2 regions of the Pseudoalteromonas obscura genome follow, and region 1 is predicted to be linked to the other one. Evidence: predicted binding sites of a transcription regulator. Region 1 holds the regulator's gene; the other holds the start of a gene.

Region 1 (7,851 bases):
TCGCTTCATCCAACTGTTTATGGTTTACTGCAACACCACGTGCTAAATCTTTAAAATACTCAACATCAACTTTTGATACGTCATTTTCGATTAGCATTTGCTGTTCAATATCAGCAATCGGGTTGCCACTTAACTGCCATGAGTAGACAGCTTGCAATGCAAGCACACGCGCTTTACGTCTAGCTGCTGGTTTCACTGAGATTCCTCTTAAATTTGCTCAAGTACGTTAACCATCTCAAGTGCACCAAGTGCAGCTTCACCGCCCTTGTTGCCCATTTTGGTTCCCGCACGTTCGATAGCTTGCTCAATACTTTCTGTTGTCAATACGCCAAATGCAACTGGAATATCGTAATCTAATGAAACGCTTGCTAGTCCTTTGTTTGACTCGTTAGCAACCAGATCAAAGTGTGGTGTGCCACCGCGAATAATAACGCCTAGCGCGATAATAGCATCATGCTCTTTTTTCATTGCAACACGTTTAGCTGCAAGAGGTAACTCAACGGCACCCGGTACATAAACCACTGTGATGTCTTCTTCTTTCACGCCACCTGTGCGCTTAAGTTCATCTACAGCACCTTCTAATAAGCTGCTGCCAATGAAGTCGTTAAAACGAGAAATGACAATGGCAAATTTTTTACCTGGAGCGAACTTGTTACCTTCAATTATTTTCATTAGATGATTCCTGATCAGTATTAGCAATAGCCAAATTGACGCGCATAATAGCACATCTTAAAGAAAAACACCTACTGTCCAACAAGACAGTAGGTGTAAAAAGTGAAGACCGAGATTATTTCGGCTCTACGTAATCGACAACCTCCAAGTGGAAGCCCGACAATGCGTGATATTTCTTCGGCAAACTCATTAAGCGCATTTTCTGAATGCCTAAATCTGCCAAAATTTGTGAACCAACACCTACAGTACGAGAAGTACCTTGGAATTTGCGATAGTTAATCTTTTCCCCCTGATCTTCGGCTGCAAATGCTTTGACCAGCTGTTCCAGATCTTCTGTTTGTTCACTTTTACCAAGGATCACTAATGCTCCTTGGTGCTGGGCGATATATTGCATCGCACCATGTAAAGTCCAGCTGCGATCTGCACTTCTATCCGATAGAAGAATGTCATTGAATGTGCTTTGCAAGTGAACCCGCACTAGCGTAGGCTCATCTTCTTTTATTTCGCCTTTCAACAATACATAGTGAAGTTGATTGTCAATGGTATCTTTATAAGTAACAAGATCAAACTCACCAAACTCAGTTGGCAGTTTACACTGGGCTACTTTTTCAATCGTGGTTTCATTTAAGTTGCGATATTCGATCAAATCCGCGATTGTACCAATTTTAATGTCATGCTCTTTGGCAAAAACTTCTAACTCTGGACGTCTTGCCATAGTGCCGTCAGGGTTAAGAATTTCGACAATCACAGACGACGGCTCAAGTCCTGCCAAGCGAGCTAAGTCACAGCCAGCTTCAGTATGACCTGCGCGTGTTAAAACACCGCCTGGCTGCGCCATAATTGGGAAAATATGACCGGGTTGAACAATATCCTCAGGTACAGCGCCTTTAGCAACAGCAGCTTGCACTGTGCGTGCTCTATCAGCAGCTGAAATCCCCGTAGTTACGCCTTTAGCAGCTTCAATAGACATAGTAAAGTTAGTAGAAAATTGAGCGCCGTTATTTCTCACCATCAACGGAAGGTCGAGTTGTTGACACCTCTCTTGCGTCATAGTTAAGCAAATAAGACCTCGGCCATAAGTCGCCATAAAGTTTATCGCCTCAGGCGTAATATGCTCAGCCGCGATGATTAAATCACCTTCATTTTCTCGATCTTCATCGTCCATCAAGATCACCATTTTACCGGCTTTAATGTCTTCGATGATTTCTTTTGCGCTATTTAAGCTCATAATTTTCCCATTATTTACTTTGTTTGAATGGCCAATTATTTAATAAAGCCAGCTTGTGCTAACAAACTGGTTGTGAGAGTCGATTCGCTAGAAGTCGTTTTGCTACCTTGTATTAAACGCTCCAAGTACCTTGCAATTTGATCAACTTCTAAGTTCACCACAGTACCGACTTTAAAGTCTGCGATAGTGGTTTCTTGTGCTGTGTGAGGCACGATAGTGAGTTTGAATTTATTGCCCTCAATGGCATTCACTGTCAAGCTGATACCATCAATGGCCACAGAACCTTTGTAAGGTATGTATTTTAGTAACGCTTCCGGTGCCGATAGCCAGTAGTCTGTGGCTCTGGCATTCGCTTCAACAGAAACAATGGTTGCAATGCCATCTACATGACCCGAAACCAAGTGCCCACCAAGACGCGAGACAGGTTGCAGTGCTTTTTCTAAATTCACCTTTTGACCAACTTGGTAGTCACCAAATCGTGTCAGTGATAGCGTTTCATTTGACACATCCGCTCTGAAACCATCACTGTATTTTTCTACCACAGTTAAACAAACACCATTAGTCGCAATGCTGTCACCCAGTGCTACATCTGCCATATCTAAATTATGGGATTTCACTTTAACACTTAAATCGCCTTGCTTGAGTGTTAGCTCTGATAATGTGCCGGTTGCTTCAATAATGCCTGTAAACATAAATTCTCTTATTTTTTAGTCGCATTAATGCGAATATCTGTGCCTACTTGCGCACACTCTGTAATTTCAAGCTCAGCGATCTGTCCCATTTCAGTCAGTACCGAACTATTAAACAAACCTCTGCCGCCTTCGCCGATAATTTTTGGCGCCATGTAAATCATATATTCATCGATTAGGCCGTGTTCATGCATCACACCACATAATGTCGCACCCGCTTCAAGCCATATCTGATTCACATTTTGCTGTGCTAAATATGTTAGCGCAGCCCTCAGATCAAGCTTGTCATTTACAGTGGGCAAACATACTTGCTCTACGAAATGAGGCCATTGATGCCGATTATCAAGTTTGGAGCGAAAAATAATGATTTTTGATGCACAGCTAAACAAGTTGAGATCTGGGTGTAAACGATTTTGCGTATCAATAACCACGCGAATTGGTTGACGCAACTCAGCTAACTGAGAAACTTTATCAAAGTCGTCAAATTCACCTGCACGCACATTAAGTGTGGCGTCGTCCACTAACACCGTATCAGCACCAGATAATATGGCACAGCTTTGTGCGCGGTATTTTTGTACATCCCGCCTCGCCTGTGGGCCCGTTATCCATTTGCTTTGGCCATTTTGCAGCGCTGTTTTTCCATCCAAGCTTGCGGCCAGCTTTGCGGTAACAAATGGCTTGCCGGTTTCCATTCTACTTAGAAACCCTTTATTCAGCGCTCGCGCTTCGTGCTCAAGTAAACCAAATGCTGTTTCGATCCCAGCTTCTTCCAACATTTTCAAACCATTGCCTGCAACTTGTGGATTGGGATCCACCATAGCGCAAACTACTTTTTTTACGCCTGCATCTATCAGCCCTTTTGCACATGGTGGAGTGCGACCATAGTGACTGCACGGCTCTAACGTTACATATGCTGTGGCTCCTTGGGTATTTCCAGCAGCCTGACGTAATGCATGTACCTCAGCGTGGGGGCCACCTGCTTGTATGTGAAAACCCTGCCCTATCACTTGATCATTTTTTACAATGACGCAGCCGACGTTCGGATTAGGCGTCGTCGTATACTGTCCTTGCTTTGCAAGTTCGATGGCCATTGCCATATAATCATGATCAGCCTGTGAAAACGCCATTAATCACCCAACCTCGCAATTTCTTCACCAAATTCTTTTATATCTTCAAAACTGCGGTATACAGAAGCAAAACGCACATAAGCGACTTTATCCAGCTTTTTAAGTGCTTCCATAATGTATTCACCAATCATTTTGCTATTTACTTCACGCTCTCCCGTTGCTCGGATCTGGGATTTGATTTGATGTACAACTTCTTCTATTTGCTCTGTACTAACTGGGCGCTTTTCTAGAGCACGATGCAGCCCATTGAGCAGCTTATCTTCATTGAATGGCTCTCGGGTGCCATCTTGTTTAATCACTCTTGGCATCAATAATTCAGCGCCTTCAAAGGTCGTAAAACGCTCATGACAAACTATACACTCGCGACGGCGACGCACTTGATGGCCTGATGCCACCAATCGCGAATCAATTACTTTGGTATCTTTTGCCGTACAAAAAGGACAATGCATATATTCTCACTGTTAGGTAGTCTATTAATGCGGCGTGTTTGAAAATCATCAATGCCACTCGATGGCAACTATGCGTGTTCAATTACGCTGGATGACAGAAAATAAAAAGGCCGCATAAATGCGGCCTTTATAATATCAAAAATAACGCAAATTGTGAGTGTAATTATGCGTAAACAGGCAATTTAGCACAGATAGCTTTTACCTTTTCTTTCACTTCTGCTTGCACTGACTCATCATTGATGTTGTCAAGTACGTCACAGATCCAACCTGCTAGCTCACCCGCTTCTGCTTCTTTAAAGCCACGGCGAGTAATCGCAGGAGAACCAATACGTAGACCTGATGTTACAAATGGAGAGCGTGGGTCATTAGGTACAGAGTTCTTATTAACTGTGATGTTTGCACGGCCAAGCGCTGCATCTGCGTCTTTACCTGTGATATCTTTATCAATTAGGTCAAGTAGGAACAGGTGGTTGTCTGTTTTACCAGAAACAACTTTGTAGCCACGCTCTTGAAGCACTGCAACCATAGCTTGTGCATTTTTAACAACTTGAGTTTGGTAAGTCTTGAACTCAGGCTCTAATGCTTCTTTAAATGCCACTGCTTTTGCCGCGATAACATGACATAAAGGACCACCTTGACCACCAGGGAATACTGCGCTGTTTAGCTTTTTGTAAACGTCTTCATCGCCACAAGCTGATACAATCAAACCACCACGAGGACCAGCAAGCGTTTTGTGAGTTGTTGTTGTCACAACGTGCGCATGAGGTACAGGGTTAGGGTATACACCAGCCGCTACAAGGCCTGCAACGTGCGCCATGTCTACAAGTAAATATGCGCCCACTTTGTCAGCGATTTCGCGGAACTTAGCCCAGTCAACGATGCCTGAGTATGCAGAGAAACCACCAATAATCATCTTTGGCTTGTGCTCAAGTGCTAGTGCTTCTACTTGAGCGTAATCGATTTCACCGGTTTCTTCATTTAGGCCGTATTGGATTGCATTATAAGTCTTACCTGAAAAGTTCACATGAGAGCCATGAGTCAAGTGACCACCGTGCGCAAGGCTCATACCTAACACTGTGTCATGTGGCTGAAGTAATGCTTGGAATACCGCTGCGTTTGCTTGTGAACCAGCATGTGGCTGAACGTTTGCGTAATCAGCGCCGAATAGTTCACATGCACGGTCAATTGCAAGCTGCTCTACAACATCAACGTGTTCACAACCACCATAGTAACGCTTGCCAGGGTAACCTTCTGCGTACTTGTTTGTAAGCTGTGACCCTTGAGCCTCTAAAACACGCGGGCTACAGTAGTTTTCAGATGCGATTAGTTCAATGTGCTCTTCTTGACGAGTCGTCTCTGATTGGATCGCGTTAAATAGTTCAGGGTCAAAATCTGCAATATTCATGTTACGTTCTAACATGGTTTCTCCTAGGTGCACGTATGATTAAATTTACCGAATGCAATTGTACGCAATTTACATCCAATTGCCTACGAAATCTGCGTGAGCATATTTAAGCAAGGATTGAATTTATTTCACAGTGTTTAAGGGATGATATTTTTTTATTTAAATATAAAAAAATATTATGTAAATTGATTATTTCATTAAGAATTAAAATGTGCATACATTCACCCATTGCGACTTACTGTATGCACAAATAGTTTAAACAGCCATGCTTATGACACTAACTTTTCAAAAAGACGCTTTTTTAAGCCCTCGTAGTCAGCACTCATTGATTCTGCTAAACATGGCTTTGCCAGTGCAGTAGCAAGGACTTCAGGCATTTCAAGTTGTTGTTCTAACACACCTTCAACAGACTCTTTAAATTTAGCAGGATGCGCTGTCGCCAAAAAGATGCCAGTTTCATTTTCAGCTTGATTTAAGCGTAAACCTTCATAGGCAATTGCTGTATGCGGCTCTGCAATATAACCAAGCTGGTTGATTTTCTTCATCACTTCTTGGGTGCGAGATTCCGACACTGAACATGAATAAAAATCATCTTTAGAAAAAGATCTACCATTAAGCATGCTTTCAACTCGTGGCCAGTTATTAGGTTTACTCACATCCATAGCATTGGATAATGATTCTAGCGTGGCATTTGGAGACCAATTTCCCGTCTCGATATAACGCGGTACGGTATCATTCTGATTCGTTGTTGCACTGAGCTTTTTAATAGGCAGCCCTATCGCCGCAGCGATCATGGCAGCACAAACATTGCCAAAGTTACCACTCGGTACTGAAACATGAACCTGTTTACGTTGAGAGTCCGTTAATTGTGCAAATGCTTCAAAGTAATAACACACTTGAGCAAGTAGCCTGCTGATATTAATTGAATTAGCTGAATTTAACCCTAACTGAGACTTAACTTCATCATCCAAAAACGCCTGTTTTACCAGCGCCTGACAATCATCGAAGCTGCCATCTACAGCGAAACAATGAATATTCTCACCAAGTGTAGTAAACAGCTTTTGTTGTGCGAGTGATATCTTGCCTTTAGGATATAAAATCACTACATCAACATTTTCTTTGCCATAAAATGCATGGGCAACAGCAGCCCCTGTATCCCCGCTGGTGGCTGTTAAAATCGTGACGCGCTCACCTTGATTGAATAAGCTAATGCACTCTGACATAAAGCGTCCACCAAAATCTTTAAACGCCAATGTTGGACCGTGAAACAGTTCTAAACAATAAGTACCGCTTTCCACTTCCACCAACGGCGCTGGAAAGTTAAAAGCACTTTTAACCATGGCATCCAGCGTATCGCTCGGTAACTCATCACCAATCAAATGCTGTAGTATCCGACTGCTACGCGCTTGAAATGGCATCGCCAATAGTGCGTTGACATCCTCGATTTGCGCTAAGTTTTGTGGAAAAAAGACACCTTGGTTACGGCCTAAGCCAATTTTAACCGCTTCTGTAAATGAAACCTGCTGCTGAGGATCCATAAGATTTACTAAATTCATATCAATTCCTTAAACCAATTCTCTGGTACCTGCACTGTCCAGCTGGCAGATATGGCTAAAACCGTGCTCATTTAAATAATTAGACTCAAGCCAAGATTGGCATTGTTGAGCCGCATTTAATGTTGGACACAGAGCAAATAATGTCGGACCTGCGCCAGATATACTCACGACGCTCGCACCTAGCTCTGGCAGGCTCAACTTCGCATCTGAGTATCCATCGATTAATTGCGCTCTGCTGGGCTCTGCCACCGAGTCTTGCATAAGCGACACCGCCTCACTAAATCTATGTAGTTGCAGCAGCGCACAAAATGCTGACAATCGCTGAGCGAAAGCAACACTGTCTCCAAGTTTCAATTCAGGTGCTAAAACCGCTCTTGCCTTTGCTGTATTTAAAGCAAAACCAGGATAGGCCACCACAATGTACCAATTAGGGTCTACTGGCAGTGCCAATGCTCGGTCTGGCACCAACTCAGCAGTCAACTGGAGCCCCCCCAAATAACATGGTGTGATATTATCGTAGTGACGAGCACCACTCACCTTAGCTTCAAAATCAGCCATCAACTCAATCATTTGAATCTGGGACAGTTGAGTGCCTGCAAAAGCATTTAACGCTGCAAATGTTGCAACTACGGAACAAGCACTAGATCCTAGCCCAGAGCCAACCGGCAGCCTTTTCTCAAGAGTCAGCGACAAGCTAGGCATATCAGCTTTCACATGGGACCTGA
Region 2 (7,851 bases), on a different contig from region 1:
ACTTCAAATATTTCTATACCATCAATGGTTTCATTTGGGCAATAATGAATAAATGATGCGTTTTGTGGTAGTGGCCATTCTGACACTGGCAAAATATCAAATTGACCATCTTTGTCGGTGCGAATGTCAACTGATTCTACTTGTGTAAATTTAGCGCCCTCTTTGGTCGCACCCACAGACCAAATGCCATTTTCTACATACACGCCAGGCGCATTATCTAAATGCAGATTCAAAGGCACAGCTGAAAAGTGCCCTCTACCACCACCATGCATGAATAACACTTCAAATTCATCCGAGATATTCATTAACCTTCTCAGGCTCGCTTCACATTCTTCTGCCAGTTTTAAAAATGGCTTTGAACGGTGGCTGATCTCCATAACAGATACGCCCAACCCCTGCCAGTTAATGAACTCAGCTTGCGCTTTCTCCATAACGGCGGGTGGCAACATAGCAGGACCTGCACAAAAGTTATAAACAGTCATATTTTCCTCATTCCAAATAAAACGTGTCGCTCAAATAGCACAAATAAAGTTTGTACAGCGCGACACGGAAATAAAATTTTCAATCTATGAATTTACATCAAATACGGGGTCAGATAAAACAAAATTCTGGACTAAATCATCTTGGTTGGTTGAATTTTTTTAATAAAAAAGCGGCCTAAGCCGCTTTTGTATTATTCAGAATCTTGTTCTGGTGCACTTGGTGGTGCTTCTTCGCCAGTTGCATCATCTACAACGGCGTCTTCTATGTCATCTACTTCAATTTCTTCGATGCGCTGAAGCCCAACAACTTGCTCGTCTTCTATAGTACGGATCAAAATAACACCTTGCGTGTTACGACCAACTGTAGAGACTTCATTTACGCGTGTTCTAACCAAAGTACCACGGTTAGAGATAAGCATAATCTCATTGTTATCTTCTACTTGGACTGCACCAACCACGTTACCATTACGCTCAGTAACTTTGATAGATACAACACCTTGTGTAGCACGACTCTTAGCTGGGTACTCATCAAGAGGAGTGCGTTTACCATAACCGTTTTCTGTTACAGTCAAAATTGCACCATCATTCTTTGGTACAATTAAAGACACAACTTTCACGCCGTCAGGCATCTTGATACCACGAACACCGGTCGCAGTACGACCCATTGGACGCAAGGCTAACATTTCTTCACCCGTTTCAGGGTCAAGTTTCACTTCACCAGTCTCAGAGTCGCGTAACTTTTCATTGAAACGTACAACCTTACCGTGATCAGTAAATAGCATGATGTCATTGCTGCCATCAGTGATATCTGCACCAATTAGGTTGTCACCTTCATTAAGATTGATTGCAATGATACCACTTGCACGCTGTCGACTGTAGGCAGTCAATGGCGTCTTCTTAACAGTACCATTTGCTGTTGCCATCAAGACATATTTGTCTTCTTCGTATTCTCGAACTGGAAGAATTGTCGTAATTCGCTCGTCAGCTTCCAATGGCAATAAGTTTACTATCGGCTTACCACGTGCTTGACGCGACGCCAATGGGAGTTGATAAACTTTTAGCCAATACAGTCGGCCCGCTGTCGAGAAGCACAATATCGTGTCATGGGTATTGGCAACAAGTAGACGCTCGATAAAGTCTTCATCTTTCATCTTAGTCGCCGCTTTACCTTTACCACCACGGCGCTGTGCTTCGTAATCTGATAATGGCTGGTACTTTACATACCCTTCGTGTGAAAGCGTTACTACAACGTCTTCTTCGTTAATCAGGTCTTCTAAGCTGATGTCATGAGCGGCTGCTGTGATTTCTGTCCGGCGTTCATCGCCGTATACTTCTTTAATTTCAACCAATTCGTCACGGATAACTTCCATTAGACGCTCTGGTGAAGAAAGAATAAATAGTAGCTCTGCAATCAAATCAAGAAGCTCTTGGTACTCACCTAAGATCTTCTCATGCTCAAGACCGGTTAGCTTATGTAAGCGTAAGTCTAGAATTGCTTGTGCCTGTTGCTCGGATAGATAGTACTGACCATCTCTAATACCAAGTTCATCCGCTAACCAGTCAGGTCTAGCAACATTTTGCTCACCAGCACGCTCTAACATGGGTGCTACTGAACCTAGCTCCCATGCGCGTGAAGTCAACGCAGCCTTGGCCTCTGATGGAGTTGGTGACTTTCGAATAAGTTCGATAATAGGATCTATATTCGCAAGGGCGATTGCCAAGCCTTCAAGTGTATGTGCTCTGTCTCTTGCTTTACGCAAGTCAAATACAGTACGACGTGTCACAACTTCGCGACGGTGGATAACAAACGCCTCTAGCATTTCTTTTAAGTTGAAACACTTGGGCTGGTTATTGTCTAGCGCAACCATGTTCATACCGAACACAGTTTGAAGCTGCGTTTGAGCGTATAGGTTATTTAATACAACCTCTCCCACTTCTCCACGCTTGATCTCAATGACAATACGCATTCCGTCTTTATCCGACTCATCACGTAATGCACTGATCCCTTCAACTTTTTTATCTTTTACTAACTCGGCGATTTTTTCAATAAGACGCGCTTTGTTTACTTGATACGGGATCTCATGGACAATGATTGTTTCTTTGCCCGTTTTTTCGTCCGTCTCAATCTCAGCACGTGCGCGGATATAAACTTTACCACGACCCGTTTTATAAGCTTGCTCAATCCCTTTTTTACCACTGATAATTGCCGCAGTTGGGAAATCAGGGCCAGGGATATATTCCATTAGCTCTTCAATGGTGAGATCTGGATTTTGAATAATAGCCAAACAGCCATTGATAACTTCTGTTAGATTGTGTGGCGGAATATTTGTCGCCATACCAACTGCGATACCTGATGAACCGTTTACCAATAAGTTTGGAACCTTGGTCGGCAATACATCGGGAATTTGCTCAGTACCATCGTAGTTTGGCACATAATCAACAGTTTCTTTCTCTAAATCAGCAAGTAGTTCGTGAGACATTTTAGCCATACGTACTTCGGTATAACGCATTGCTGCAGCTGAGTCACCATCTACAGAACCGAAGTTACCTTGGCCGTCTACCAACATATAGCGCAAAGAAAACGGCTGCGCCATACGTACGATAGTATCGTATACTGCACTATCACCATGAGGGTGGTATTTACCGATGACGTCACCGACTACACGAGCTGATTTTTTATAAGGTTTATTCCAGTCATTACGTAGCTCGTTCATTGCGAAAAGTACACGACGGTGAACTGGTTTTAGTCCGTCACGTACGTCTGGCAATGCACGCCCTACAATTACACTCATCGCGTAATCTAGGTATGAATTTTTCAATTCATCTTCAATATTGACCGGGAGGATTTCATTGGCGAGATCAGTCATTTGATACCACTTTCCTTCAGAGTCTTGCCCTTTTGTGTCAAACTATTAGCAACAAAGGGTTAAGTTATTATTTATTCGGCTGCCGATAGTAACACAGTTAAATTCAATTTGCAGTCGTAAAATGTCTGGTATTTTTATAAATAGCCAATACAATGCGCCCAGATAAACGAGGAAGCTTTTTATGACCGAACATCAAAATGTAGATCACCAAGAAATCGCAAAATTTGAAGAAATCGCTGAGCGATGGTGGGATACCGAGGGAGAATTTAAACCGCTACATGACATCAACCCATTGAGATTGGACTTTATTAATGATAAAAGCGCAGGCTTGTTTTCTAAAAAAGTACTAGATGTCGGTTGCGGAGGCGGGATCCTAACAGAAAGCATGGCAAAACTTGGGGCACAAGCCACAGGTATCGACATGGGTCAAGAACCACTAAACGTAGCCAAATTGCACAGTCTAGAAAGCGGAATAGATGTGGATTATCAAAAGATCCCCGCCGAAGTATTTGCGCAGCAACATACAGAAGAATTTGATGTCGTCACTTGTATGGAAATGCTAGAACACGTGCCAGATCCAGCAGCGATTATTGGCGCCGTTGCACAGGCAGCAAAACCCGGGGCCAGTGTCTTTTTCTCTACTTTAAATAAAACACACAAAGCCTACTTACTTGCTGTGGTCGCTGCCGAAAAAGTATTAAAAATGGTGCCTGAAGGCACTCATGATCACAACAAATTCATTCGACCGTCGACGCTAATTGGGTGGGCCGAAGAACATGGTTTAAAAGTACGCAACGCTGCTGGTATCAGTTATAACCCTTTCACTAAGACATTTACGCTGACCAAAGATGTCAGTGTGAACTACTTACTTCACTTTGAGAAATTAGCATGACCAAAGCCGTTCTGTTCGATTTAGATGGTACGCTATTAGATACCAGTGACGACCTCGGGGCTGCATTAAATCACGTGCTCGAAGAGCATGGATTACCGACTTTACCCAAAAATGAATATAGCCCCGCAATCTCTAATGGAGTAAAAGCCCTATTAGAAGTAGGCTTTAAAGACAAACTGGTCGACTACGACTTTGCTTCTTTAAGGAAGCAAGTCTTAGACTATTATGAACAAAATATTTCTGTTCACAGCCATTGCTTTGACGGTATTACCGACATGCTAAAATCGTTGTATGAGCAAAATATCGCTGTTGGTATAGTCACAAACAAGCCTGAGTTTTTGACTTTCCCACTTCTTGCAAAAATAGATGCATTAAAAGACATTAAAGCAGTTGTGTGTGGAGATACGCTAAAAGTTGCTAAACCACACCCAGATCCACTGCTATATGCAGCCGAAAAACTTGGTGTCACGGCAACACAGTGTACTTATGTTGGTGATGCACAACGTGATATAGAAGCAGCTAAAGCAGCGAAGATGCGCTCAGTCACTGCTTTATGGGGGTTCATTCCTTCTCTTGAAGAAGCTCTTTCTTGGCAAGCCGAGTTAAACTTAAAGCAACCAAAAGAGTTAATTTCGCACATATAGTGAAAAATTATAATTTGAGACACTACATATTGTGTCTTACACTTTATTGGGCAATAAATTGAACATAAAAAAATCATTCAGTTTTTTTGTTAAAAAAAGACAAAAATCACCGAACTGAAGTTGATTTTTTTACGCACGCAGACTTCGTGGATAACAGAAGGTTAGTAAACACTAACACGCTAATTTTATCCCAATGTTATCCACAATTTGAGTGAAGTTGTTCTATTGCAAAATATAAATAACCACACTATCTTGTGATGCACTTTCAAATAGGCACCATATCTAGTGGTGATTTCCTAGCCAATATAAGAATTTGGGAATACAGGCATAGCTTATGAACCAACAATTATCTGTCAGTAAAAGAAACGGTCGTAAAGAGCCGCTTGATTTAGATAAAATCCATCGTGTGATAACTTGGGCTGCCGAAGGCCTAGACAATGTTTCAGTCTCTCAAGTGGAATTGAAGTCTCATATCCAATTTTACGATGGGATCCGTACTGAAGATATCCATGAAACAATCATTAAAGCAGCTGCTGATTTAATTTCAAAAGATACACCCGATTATCAATATCTAGCAGCACGTCTTGCAGTGTTCCATTTAAGAAAGAAAGCTTACGGTCAATTTGAGCCACCACATTTATACGATCATGTAGCCAAGCTGGTTGAAGATAAGCGCTACGACGAACACCTATTGAAAGACTACACCCGTGAAGAGCTTAACGAGCTAAATGAATACCTCGACCACAGCCGCGATATGACATTCAGCTACGCTGCGGTTAAACAGCTTGAAGGTAAATACCTGGTACAAAACCGTGTGACAGGTGAAATCTATGAGAGCGCGCAGTTTCTATACATGCTAGTTGCAGCAAGCCTGTTCTCAGATTATGAAAAAGAAACTCGTCTTGACTATATTAAGCGTTTTTACGACGCAGTTTCACAATTTAAAATTTCATTACCAACGCCTATTATGGCGGGTGTACGCACACCTACGCGCCAGTTTAGTTCATGTGTACTAATCGAGTGTGATGATAGCTTGGACTCAATCAATGCAACTTCTTCTGCAATCGTGAAGTATGTGAGCCAGCGAGCTGGTATTGGTGTTAATGCCGGCCGTATTCGTGCGCTAGGTAGCCCTATTCGTAACGGTGAAGCTTTCCATACTGGCTGTATTCCATTCTACAAGCACTTCCAAACAGCAGTAAAAAGCTGTTCACAAGGCGGTGTGCGTGGTGGCGCTGCAACACTATTCTACCCATTGTGGCATTTAGAAGTAGAAAACCTACTTGTTCTGAAAAACAACCGTGGTGTTGAAGAAAACCGTGTTCGTCACTTAGACTACGGCGTACAATTCAATAAAACGATGTATACGCGTCTATTAAAAGATGACTACATTACCCTATTCAGCCCGTCTGATACTCCGGGGCTATATGATGCATTCTTCGAAGATCAAGCACTATTCGAAGAGCTATACCTAAAATACGAGCAAGACGAGTCTATTCGTAAAAAACGCATCAAAGCGATTGAACTGTTTTCAATGTTCGCGCAAGAGCGTGCTAGTACTGGTCGTATTTACTTACAAAATGTTGACCACTGTAATACACATAGCCCATTTGACTCAAAAGTTGCGCCAATCCGTCAATCAAACTTATGTTTGGAAATAGCGCTTCCTACTAAGCCACTAAATAATGTAAATGATGCAGAAGGCGAAATCGCACTGTGTACCTTGTCTGCATTTAACTTAGGCGCGATTAACGACCTTTCAGAGCTTGAAGAACTTGCTGAGCTAGCGGTTCGTGCACTTGATAACCTACTTGATTTCCAAGATTACCCAGTGCCAGCAGCGCACACAGCAACAATGGGACGTCGTACGCTAGGTATTGGTGTTATCAACTACGCTTACTACCTTGCTAAAAATGGTAAGAAATACTCAGATGGCAGCGCAAATGCCCTAACACACAAAACATTTGAAGCAATTCAGTACTACTTAATGAAAGCGTCAAACGAACTAGCAAAAGAGCGCGGTGCTTGCCCTATGTTCAATGAGACGACGTATTCACAAGGTATTATGCCAATCGATACTTACAAAAAAGACATCGATGCAATTTGTGATGAGCCGTTACACCTTGATTGGGATTCGCTAAGAGCAAGTATCCAAGAGTATGGAATGAGAAACTCTACGCTATCAGCACTGATGCCTTCAGAGACCTCTTCTCAAATCTCTAACGCAACGAATGGTATTGAACCACCTCGAGGCCATATCAGCGTAAAAGCAAGTAAAGACGGTATCTTAAAGCAAGTTGTACCTGAGTACGAAAAGCTTAAAGATCAATATGAATTGCTATGGGATATTCCTTCAAATGATGGTTACCTAGGTCTAGTTGGTATTATGCAAAAGTTTGTCGACCAAACTATTTCTGCAAACACAAACTATGATCCAACTAAGTTTGAAGGCGGTAAAGTACCAATGAAGCTGTTACTAAAAGACTTACTAACAGCATACAAGCTTGGTGTTAAAACACTTTACTACCATAATACTCGCGATGGTGCAGCCGATGCACAAGACGAGTTGAAGCCTGAGCCAGAAGATGATGGCTGCGAAGGCGGTGCTTGTAAGATTTAACAAGCTTTAAAATAATAAAAGCCCAGCTATCGCTGGGTTTTTTTGTCAAAAAATTTTAACTCTCTTTTCAATAATCAACTCATTACATCAGATCCAACACCATATTAATCGCTCTAAATTATTCAGCCCAATTGACGTAACCAGCTATTTTTTCGTAAGCAATTTTCTTTTTGATGCCAAAATGCTCTTTCAAGGCTCGATTAAAAAGCTGCTCACTGTCCAATATTGTCTCTATGGTTTCGTCTTGCGTGTCAATTTTTAGCCTATTATTAAATAGAATATTTTTTCCGTATTTTGTACGCTTTACCAGCACTATATTCGATGTAAATAAAGAACTAGAGCCGGT

Evidence for each region. The regulator NrdR, encoded in region 1, represses ribonucleotide reductase genes. The targets are predictions, from matches to a motif close to AAACACNANATNTNGTGTTT.
Region 2: nrdA (class 1a ribonucleoside-diphosphate reductase subunit alpha) is a predicted target of NrdR. The motif match lies at 5,157-5,176, and genes of this name have one in related genera.

Annotation. Positions count from the first base shown of each region.
Region 1 covers NZ_JASJUT010000006.1:149,769-157,619, forward strand. Annotated here, with positions in the region: gene nusB (transcription antitermination factor NusB) at 1-196, opposite strand, end outside; gene ribH (6,7-dimethyl-8-ribityllumazine synthase) at 208-672, opposite strand; gene ribBA (bifunctional 3,4-dihydroxy-2-butanone-4-phosphate synthase/GTP cyclohydrolase II) at 788-1,900, opposite strand; gene QNM18_RS15220 (riboflavin synthase) at 1,936-2,592, opposite strand; gene ribD (bifunctional diaminohydroxyphosphoribosylaminopyrimidine deaminase/5-amino-6-(5-phosphoribosylamino)uracil reductase RibD) at 2,601-3,716, opposite strand; gene nrdR (transcriptional regulator NrdR) at 3,716-4,165, opposite strand; gene glyA (serine hydroxymethyltransferase) at 4,329-5,585, opposite strand; gene thrC (threonine synthase) at 5,840-7,126, opposite strand; gene thrB (homoserine kinase) at 7,136-7,851, opposite strand, start outside.
Region 2 covers NZ_JASJUT010000003.1:151,777-159,627, forward strand. Annotated here, with positions in the region: gene serC (3-phosphoserine/phosphohydroxythreonine transaminase) at 1-482, opposite strand, end outside; gene gyrA (DNA gyrase subunit A) at 674-3,349, opposite strand; gene ubiG (bifunctional 2-polyprenyl-6-hydroxyphenol methylase/3-demethylubiquinol 3-O-methyltransferase UbiG) at 3,531-4,241, shown strand; gene QNM18_RS08655 (HAD family hydrolase) at 4,238-4,885, shown strand; gene nrdA (class 1a ribonucleoside-diphosphate reductase subunit alpha) at 5,220-7,505, shown strand; gene QNM18_RS08665 (arylamine N-acetyltransferase family protein) at 7,624-7,851, opposite strand, start outside.